Regions from separate parts of the Idiomarina loihiensis L2TR genome, predicted to be linked through region 1. Evidence: riboswitches for the same ligand, from Rfam matches in the RefSeq annotation. Region 1 holds a riboswitch; the other holds the start of a gene.
What was found. A riboswitch is a leader RNA that binds a small molecule or an ion and turns the genes downstream of it on or off. The one in region 1 is predicted to bind thiamine pyrophosphate.
Positions count from the first base shown of each region.

Region 2: it holds a riboswitch for thiamine pyrophosphate, as region 1 does, so the genes downstream of both, thiC (phosphomethylpyrimidine synthase ThiC) here and IL_RS12110 (TonB-dependent receptor) in region 1, are expected to answer to the same signal.

Region 1 is NC_006512.1:2,526,283-2,530,996, reverse strand. It holds gene ubiD (4-hydroxy-3-polyprenylbenzoate decarboxylase) at 1-555, shown strand, start outside; gene fre (NAD(P)H-flavin reductase) at 556-1,257, shown strand; TPP riboswitch at 1,308-1,406, shown strand; gene IL_RS12110 (TonB-dependent receptor) at 1,456-3,585, shown strand; gene IL_RS12105 (YkoF family thiamine/hydroxymethylpyrimidine-binding protein) at 3,597-3,854, shown strand; gene pnuC (nicotinamide riboside transporter PnuC) at 3,847-4,473, shown strand; gene IL_RS12095 (phosphotransferase) at 4,470-4,714, shown strand, end outside.
Region 2 is NC_006512.1:819,747-824,460, reverse strand. It holds gene thiE (thiamine phosphate synthase) at 1-1,037, opposite strand, end outside; gene thiC (phosphomethylpyrimidine synthase ThiC) at 1,034-2,740, opposite strand; TPP riboswitch at 2,824-2,942, opposite strand; gene IL_RS03885 (SCO family protein) at 2,983-3,627, opposite strand; gene IL_RS03880 (formylglycine-generating enzyme family protein) at 3,620-4,372, opposite strand; gene IL_RS03875 (multicopper oxidase domain-containing protein) at 4,383-4,714, opposite strand, start outside.

The DNA.
Region 1 (4,714 bases):
ACCCACCGCAAAGATCCTATTTACCACAGCACCTATACCGGACGTCCACCGGACGAACCTGCGGTGCTGGGCGTTGCTTTAAATGAAGTTTTTATTCCGTTGCTGCAAAAACAATTCCCCGAAATTGTCGATTTTTATTTGCCACCGGAAGGCTGTTCGTACCGTTTGGCCGTAGTCACTATGAAGAAGCAGTACCCGGGTCACGCGAAGCGTGTGATGATGGGTGTCTGGTCTTTCTTGCGTCAGTTTATGTACACCAAGTTCGTGATTGTGTGTGACGACGACGTAAATGCGCGTGACTGGAAAGATGTTATCTGGGCTATGACAACCCGGATGGATCCGGCACGTGATACGACCCTGGTCGAAAATACGCCAATAGATTACCTTGATTTTGCTTCACCGGTTTCCGGACTGGGCTCAAAGATGGGAATGGACGCCACCAATAAATGGCCGGGTGAAACCGACCGTGAGTGGGGCGAACCAATCGTCATGAGCGATGAGGTAAAACAGCGTGTTGACGAGCTGTGGGACGAACTGAATATTATGGAGTCGTGAATGAGTCAACAAATGACCTGTAAAGCTGAAATTTCGCGCCAGTTGGCGGATGCTGTGTGGGAAGTGCGTTTACAATTGCCGCAGCCGGTTGAGTTTAAAGCAGGCCAGTACCTTATGGTGGTGATGGGCGAACGCGATAAGCGACCGTTCAGTATTGCGTCGTGCCCGTCCAATAAAAGTGAGTGGTTACTTCATGTTGGCGCTACGCCGGACAACAGCTATGCCATGGAAGTGTTGGATAAAGTGCGTGACGATGGGGAACTAGAAATTGATGCGCCGGACGGTATTGCGTTTTACCGTCAGGAAAACACTAAGCCGGCAGTGTTAATTGCTGGTGGCACCGGTTTCTCGTATACCTATTCTATTTTGCAGCAACATTTACGTGTGTCGCCAGAGCGGCCTCTGACACTTTACTGGGGTGCAAAAAGCTTAAGCGACCTGTATTTGCATGACGAACTGGAACGCTTAGCAAGCCAGTACGAGCACTTTGATTATCACCCGGTGGTCGAAGACGCGGATAACAACTGGGCTTATTCTATTGGTTTAGTGCACCACGCGGTTATGGCCCGTGAGCAAAGTCTGCCTGAGTGTGAAATTTACATGGCTGGCCGTTTTGAAATGATACGCGTTATTCGCGACGACTTTGTCGCTAAAGACGTACCGTTAGAAAACCTTTACGGCGACGCTCTGTCCTTTATTTAATTGCACTGAAAGTAAATTTGTTTAACTAACAAGCTGCGTTATACTGACGCCGCTTTACCAAGGGGTGCCGGCAACGGCTGAGATGCATTAGCGAACCCTTAAAACCTGATCCGGTTAATACTGGCGTAGGGATGGTAGAAAACCCGTCTAATACAGCCTTACCGGATCGTTTCTGACTTTGTTTTGAGGAAATGATCCATGAAAATAATCAATTCATACTTAGCAGCCAGCATTGCCGCGGCGTTATCCAGTGTTCCCGCTTTTGCCTTTGCAGCAGAGGACACACAAGATACAAAAGACATTGAAATTATTGAAGTGAGTGGTGACTTTCACCGCCGCACCTTAAATGAAACCACCAGCAGCGTTTCTATTATTGATAAAGATGCGATGCAACAGCGTCACTCACAGCATTTACAAGACACTCTGAACAGTTTGGCCAACGTGAATTTCTCTGGTGGCACTTCCACGGCTCGGTTTATTCAAATTCGTGGTATTGGCGAGCGCTCTCAGTTTGTTGATCCTGTAACGCCCTCGGTCGGTTTGATAATTGATGGTATTGATTACAGCGGATTAGGCAGTGCCGCATCGCTTTTCGATATTGATCACGTGGAAGTGTTTCGCGGTCCGCAAAGCGGACGTTTTGGCGTGAACGCTATGGCCGGTTTATTGTTGCTGGACAGCACCGCACCGAGCAGCGACTTTAACGGCCAGTTTCAGCTATCAGCAGGCAACTATTCCGAAGCCATGGGCGGCCTTGCTATGGGCGGAAACCTAGGGCTGTTAGGTAACGCCCGCTTCTCGGTCAGCCAGTTTCAGCAAGACGGTTACATTGAAAACACTTACCTTGAGCGTGATGACACGGAGCAGCGCGACGAACTCACTGCGCGCTTCAAGTTGGATACCGAGCTCAGTAAAGACTGGCTGCTGCAAACGGTTCTGCATTATAACGATGTCGACAATGGCTACGATGCGTTTAGTCTCGACAACACCCGCGAAACTTTGTCCGATGAACCGGGTTTTGACCGCTTAGAAAGTCAGGCATTGCGCTTGCAGCTCAGTTACCTGGGTTTTGACAACAGCCGTCTGGAAATGTCTGTTAACTACCTGGATGCAGACACCGGCTACGCTTACGACGAAGACTGGACCTATGAAGGTATCGCTCCGGGCTGGGAATACTCAGCTTTTGACGCGTACTTCCGCGACCGTGACGACAAAACCGCCGAAGTTCGCTGGGTATCCGACGAGCCCGAAAGCCTGTTTGGTATTGATAGCGAATGGGTTTTAGGTTTGTACTATTACGACAAATCGGTTCAGCTGACACGTGACTATTTTAACTGGGACTTAGGCCAGCCAAGCATTTTCAACAGCGACTATGATAGCAATCACGTTGCTATTTATGGTGAGCTAACTCAGCATTGGAGTGACCGGGTTAGTACTATAACTGGCTTGCGGGTAGAACGTTACGACAATGACTACCTCGACAGTCGCGGTATTACCGCTGAACCTGAAGACACCATGGTGGGTGGTAATTTCAGTGTCCGCTATCAGGCGTCTGACGACAGTTACCTGTACGCGACTCTGGCGCGCGGATACAAAGCCGGTGGCGTTAATGGTGAAGCTTTAGGAAAAGCTGAAGATCAGGGTCTGGAAGAATTAGAAAACTACTTGTTAGACCGCTCAACCTTTGCTCCGGAAACGCTCTGGAGTACCGAGTTTGGCGTAAAAGGCAGCAGTGCCGATGGGCGTTTAACCTCAAGAGTCAGCGCATTTTACCATTGGCGTGACGATGTGCAGCTCAAGGGCTGGGTAAACCGAGACCAGTCATTTGTGGGTTACATTGAGAACGCCGCTGAAGGCACAGGTTACGGTCTGGAAGCGGAAATTCGCAATCAGTTTACGGATTGGTTGGCGGTTTTCGCTTCGGCCAGCTGGTTAAAAACCGAAATTGAAGGTTTTGTTACCGAAGACGGCACCGATATGACCGGGCGGGAGCAAGCGCAAGCGCCTAATTATCAGTTGAATATTGGCTTTGAAGGTTGGTTAGGCGAGAACTTCCAGTGGGTGATTCAGGCCGACGCGAAAGACGAGTTCTACTTCTCTGACTCGCATAACCAAAAAGCGGACAGCATGGCAGTGTTGCACCTTGCGCTAAACTATCATTATCAGGATTGGCACTTTAGCTTATGGGGTCGTAATTTAACGGATGAAGACTACGAAACTCGCGGTTTTTACTTTGGTAATGACCCTCGTAAGGAGTATGTGCCGGAAACTTACGTCCAATACGGTGAACCGCGTCGCTTTGGTATCACTGTCAGAAAATCGTTTTAAGGGAGCTTAATATGCAAGTTTCAGTAGAAATGTCGCTGTATCCACTGGCTGAAAATTACCTGGATACCATTAAAGATTTTATTGAGCGTTTAAATCAGCATTCAGAACTAACGGTTCTGACCAACACTATGAGTACGCAGGTGTTTGGTGAAATGCAGGATGTTATGCGTATTCTCGGTGAAGAAATGGAGCTGCTTTTCCAGAATGTGCCTTCGAATGTTCTGGTTTGTAAGTTTATTAACAAAGATTTAAGGCCGGATAATGCCTGAGTCTTTGCTCGAATCCTGGCTTGAGCAGTTGATGGTCAGTTCCCCCTGGGAGCTGACGGCTTTAGTCATGGCTTTGGGGTATTTAGTTCTGGCGGCACATCAGCGCCAGTGGTGCTGGGCTGCGGCGGCGGTCAGCTGTACTATATACGCTGTCTTGTTCTGGCAAGGTAAGTTGTATATGGAGTCTTTGCTGCAAACAATCTACATTGCGTTGGCAGGCTATGGTTGGTGGCAATGGCAGCGTCAGCAAAGCGCAGCAAAGGAGAGTCCTGATGGCGCGAAATACCCGTTTCGTTGGCACCTGCTGCAATGGGCGTGGTTGGTTCCTCTGGCTGCAGGCATTGCTTATTTACTCTCGGTTTATACCGACGCAGACGCAGTATGGCTCGATACTTACACCACAATATTCAGTTTGCTGGCCACCTGGCTGGTTACCAAAAAAGCGTATGAAACCTGGTGGTACTGGCTGGTTATCGACAGTGTTTACGTTTATTTGTACGCCAGCAAAGGCTTTGTCGCCACCGCCTTGTTGTTCGTGGTTTATCTGATACTGGTGATTTATGCCATGTGGCGCTGGCGCCATGACATTTCGCTGAAATCTGCGAGTGAAGCCGGGTGATTGGCCGGCCCTGCGAAATACAACTGCTTGCTTCCGGGCAGTCTAATCAGACGTTGCGACTGCGAACAGATACAGAAGATTATGTGTTAAAACGCTGGCGCTATGAACAGGTATTCGCGGTTGACCGTGAGCTGGAAGTATCTATACAAAAAGAGCTGGCGCAACAGGCTCTTGCCCCCGAAGTTTTAGCTTACGATGCTAAGCAAGGCTGGTTTTTACAGCCTTACTACCAGGCTCCGTC
Region 2 (4,714 bases), 1.1 Mb from region 1:
TGCGCTGAATATTTCTCTGCCAGCTGAATGCTTTTTTTAATAGCGGTTTCCAACTGAGGAGCATCAGGATCTTTAATACGCAGTTGCAGTGTCTTAATGCCCAGTTTTAAGAGCTTTTCTATCCACTCGTAAGAATCCACTACCGGATACAATCCGGGTTCCTGGTCTAGACTGGGAAACTGGAGGTCAACACAGGGCAACTCCGGCGTATTAATCTTTGGAAAATGGTCAATTTGCTGTGGCCAGTGTGTATGAGCAACAGGGCCTGGTCCTCTGCCTATACCTTTCGCCTCAATCAGGCCCTGATGCACGTAGGCATTAGCGACTGTTATGGCATCCTCAAGTGGATAGTCATGTGCTAACGCCGCGGCAATGGCTGAAGACAAGGTGCAGCCTGTTCCGTGGCTGTGTTTTGTTCTCAACTTCTGCTGAATGTACTGGGTATGTCCATCGGAGCTAAGGTAATAGTCAGAGATTTCATCGGCGCGACCAAAATCGGTGCCTGTTACCAGAATTCGGGACAGTCCGGCCTGAAAGAGTTGTTCTGCAGCGCGATACATTGAGTCCTCATCAGTAACCTCTAATCCGCTCAACCAACTGAGTTCATCCAAATTCGGTGTCATAATATCAACCAGCGGGAATAACTCCGCGCAATGTTGAGGCTTGAGCTCCGACAGGCGATCCTGCTGAGTGCTGACAACCACCGGATCCCAGACCACGAAAGGCTGGGGAAGGGGATCAGACCATTGCTTTAAAAAGTCAGCCACACACTGAAGCTGTTGCACATTACTAAGCAACCCAATTTTTATCGCAGCAGGCGGCATGTCCTGTTGCAGGCATTCCAACTGCTGACGAACGGCGTCAGCAGCTAACGGGAATAACCCGGTGGTTGCAACAGAGTTTTGGGCGGTAATTGTGCTTATGACACTGCAGCCATGCACGTTCAGACTACGGAACGTGTGCAAGTCCGCCTGAATGCCTGCGCCACCGCCGCTGTCAGAACCTGCGATGGTCCATACGACAGGTATCGACATCATTCTGCTCCTTCGGTCGCCGCGTCTTTCACTTTTACATCAATTCGAGTGTCCGGGTTGTACTGACGTACCTCGTGTGAAATTTTCATGGAGCAGAACTTTGGCCCGCACATGGAGCAAAACTGCGCGGTTTTGTTCGAATCCTGAGGCAGTGTCTCATCGTGATAGCTGCGAGCGGTAACCGGATCCAACGCCAGATTAAATTGATCCTCCCAGCGGAATTCAAAGCGGGCTTTTGACATAGCGTCATCCCTCGCCTGAGCGCCTGGGTGACCTTTGGCTAAATCGGCCGCATGAGCCGCTATTTTGTAAGCGATCATCCCCTGTTTTACATCTTCCTTGTTAGGCAAGCCTAAGTGTTCCTTCGGGGTAACATAGCAGAGCATGGCGCAGCCAAACGCGCCAATCATGGCAGCACCAATACATGAGGTAATGTGGTCGTAACCGGGTGCGATATCGGTGGTTAGCGGCCCTAAGGTGTAGAACGGCGCGCCGTGACAGTGCTTTAACTGCTCATCCATATTTTCCTGAATTTTATGCATGGGCACATGGCCGGGGCCTTCTATCATCACCTGCACATCGTACTCCCAGGCAATTTGAGTCAGCTCGCCTAGTACTCTCAGTTCAGCAAACTGAGCTTCATCGTTGGCGTCGGCAATGGAACCGGGGCGTAGGCCGTCACCTAAAGACAGCGACACATCATATTTCGCACAAATTTTGCAGATATCGCGGAAGTGCTGATAAAGAAAACTTTCTTGCTGGTGCGCCATGCACCATTTCGCCATTATCGAACCGCCACGGGAGACTATGCCGGTAACTCGCTTTGCAGTCAGTTTAATGAAGTCGTGCAGTACGCCGGCGTGAATCGTAAAATAGTCCACACCTTGCTCAGCCTGTTCCAGCAGTACGTCTTTAAATACTGGCCAGCTCAGATCCTCAGCAACGCCATTGACCCGTTCTAAAGCCTGATAAATAGGCACAGTACCAATAGGCACTGGACTGTTGCGTAAGATCCACTCACGGGTTTGGTGAATATTACGGCCGGTAGATAAGTCCATTACGGTATCAGCGCCCCAGCGAGTCGCCCATACCAGCTTTTCGACTTCTTCTTCAATAGACGAACTAACCGATGAGTTACCAATGTTGGCATTCACTTTAACCAAAAAGTTGCGGCCAATAATCATTGGTTCTGATTCGGGGTGGTGGGTATTAACGGGAATAATCGCGCGTCCACTGGCGACTTCGTCGCGTACAAATTCCGGTGTTATGGGGTTCTTAAGGTGCCCCCGACCCATATTCTCGCGCAGTGCAATGAACTCCATCTCAGGGGTGATCACGCCGCGCCTTGCGTAAGCTAACTGCGTAATGCCGTGATTATATTGCTGGTTCTCGCTATGGCGCTCCTGAATCCAGTTTTCACGAACCTTTTTCAGACCCGCTTTTACGTCAATTGTGGCATCCGGGTCACCGTAGACACTGGATGTATCATACACATCTACCGGTTCGTTCGGTGGTAACTTCACGCCCGGTGTGGGCTGGTGCAGGGTTTCGCTAAGGTGAATGCGACGAAAGGGGACCTGGATGTCTTTGTTGCTGCCTGAAATAAATTCACGGCTGGAATTAGGGTAATAATGCCCGGATAGTGATGATAAGAAGGATTCAGCCTGTTGGCGGTTTAAACGGTTATTCGATGGTGCAGTTGACATAGCATTCTCTCATTTTGTTGATGTTAGAGATGCTTGTCAGGAGTGTTGAAAGGAACATCAGCGCAGAAACAACGGTCGTGTCATGCTGATGCTCTCTTGTTCCCTTCGCAGGTATTAGCCTGATCAGGTTCAACGGATCCCGCAATTGCGGTCTCAGCCGGTAACTTCATTAAGAAAGCTACCGGCACTCCGACAAGATTCCTTTTTAGTGGAACAAAATCTTAGAGCGAATGCAACCGCTGTTAATCGTTAACCAGTTTAGCGACAACGTTAGCTGGCTTCTCCATTGGCTGGCTTAGGCCTTCTATGCGTTCAACAATAAGCCCTTGTTTATCGAGAATAGTGATCAAATTGCTGTGATCAAAATCACCGTCCGGACGCTGTCGATACCTCACGCCAAGTACTGTAGCTAAGGTTCTGATATCCTGCTCCGAACCGTTCAGAAACAGCCAGTTGTCGTTGTTAAGTTGATACTGCTTAACATAGTCAGCGAGTGCCTCGGGTGTATCGCGATCGGTGTCAAAACTCACCATAACGAGCTTAACTTGCTGTTTAGTGTCTTCGTCCAGCTTGCTGTATAAGCGTTTTACGTCATGAACCAACACTGGGCAGGCGGTGGTGCAACTGCCATAAATCATGGAAAGAATAACGGGATGACCTTCAAGTTCTGAAAGCTTGAGTTGGCTATTCTTATGCGTGTTCCAGGTAGCATCTATCTGGTATACCGACTCGGAGTGAGAGACCTCTGCTGCGTTCATTGCCGTATGATTGCTGTGGTCGTTAGCTGTCTGATTCTTGTGCATATTGTGATGCGAGTGATCCTGCGCAAAAGACTGGACAGCAAAGATCAAAGAGGCCAGGGCGGTCAATTTTAGCAATTTATTCATGGTCGTTCTCCAGGTCGTATGCGCAACGAAAACCCATAGTGCTGGTCGCACTTTGCGGGGCGTAATCACTGCGTGACTGATAACGGAAAAATGTGGCGTAATTGGCGTTACTAAAACTCGACATAAAGCGCGCTCCGTCGCCACATGAGCCGGAGAGCAAATCGACGTCATCGCCGTTGGTTAATAATAATTGATAGTCGTCTACCCATTCGTTGACACGGTCGTGCATGTGCATCAATTGCTCAGCATTTGGGTCGACGGTTTGTTGTTTCGCACTGTGTGGCTGGCTGTACCAGGCAAACAGGTTACGGGCATAATCATCGTCGCTGATGTTCTGCTGTTGCCGATATTTGACCGACGCATACTCCCACTCGTTAAGACCAGGCAAACGGCCACCTTGTGCGGAGCAGTATTCGCGTGCGGCAAACCAAGACACATAAGTGACTGGTTCGTTGTCTTTGCCTTTAGCAAATTCAGTATTATCATCCCAATGCTTCAGGTAATTTCCATCATGGAATAGGGCAGCGATGTTGTCTCGCTGCCACTGAGGTTGTTCAATGACAAATTCCAGAAACTCTTGGTTAGTGACAGGGGTTGCGTCCAGCATGAAACTTTCCATTTCTATACTGAGGCGCTCTTTGTCCAGTAAGACCGGAGGTTCGAAAGTACCACCATTGATCAGAACTGGATCAGCGAGCACTAAGGGTGACAATAAAACACCTGCAACTCCAAGCCACTTAACCATAAGTTTCCCCTTATTTCTCTTTACGCGGACCGGCAATTAATGCACCAGCTGCGCCACGCTCTGCATCAGCAAATTCGTGATCGACCAACTTATAGATGCCTTCTTCCGGAACAATAAATTCAATGGTTGCGCTGTTACTGGCACCCAGCAGCACGGTTTGCATGCCATACCATTCGTTACGCGGATCACCTTCGTACCAGACGCGGTCGAAAATCGCACCAATTACGTGGAAGCTGGAAGTGCCTGAAGGACCTGCGTTTAAAACATGTAAGCGCACACGGTCACCTTCGTTCGCTCGTAAAGGGTTGTCGCTAAGTGCTGCAACATGTCCGTTAAAGGTCA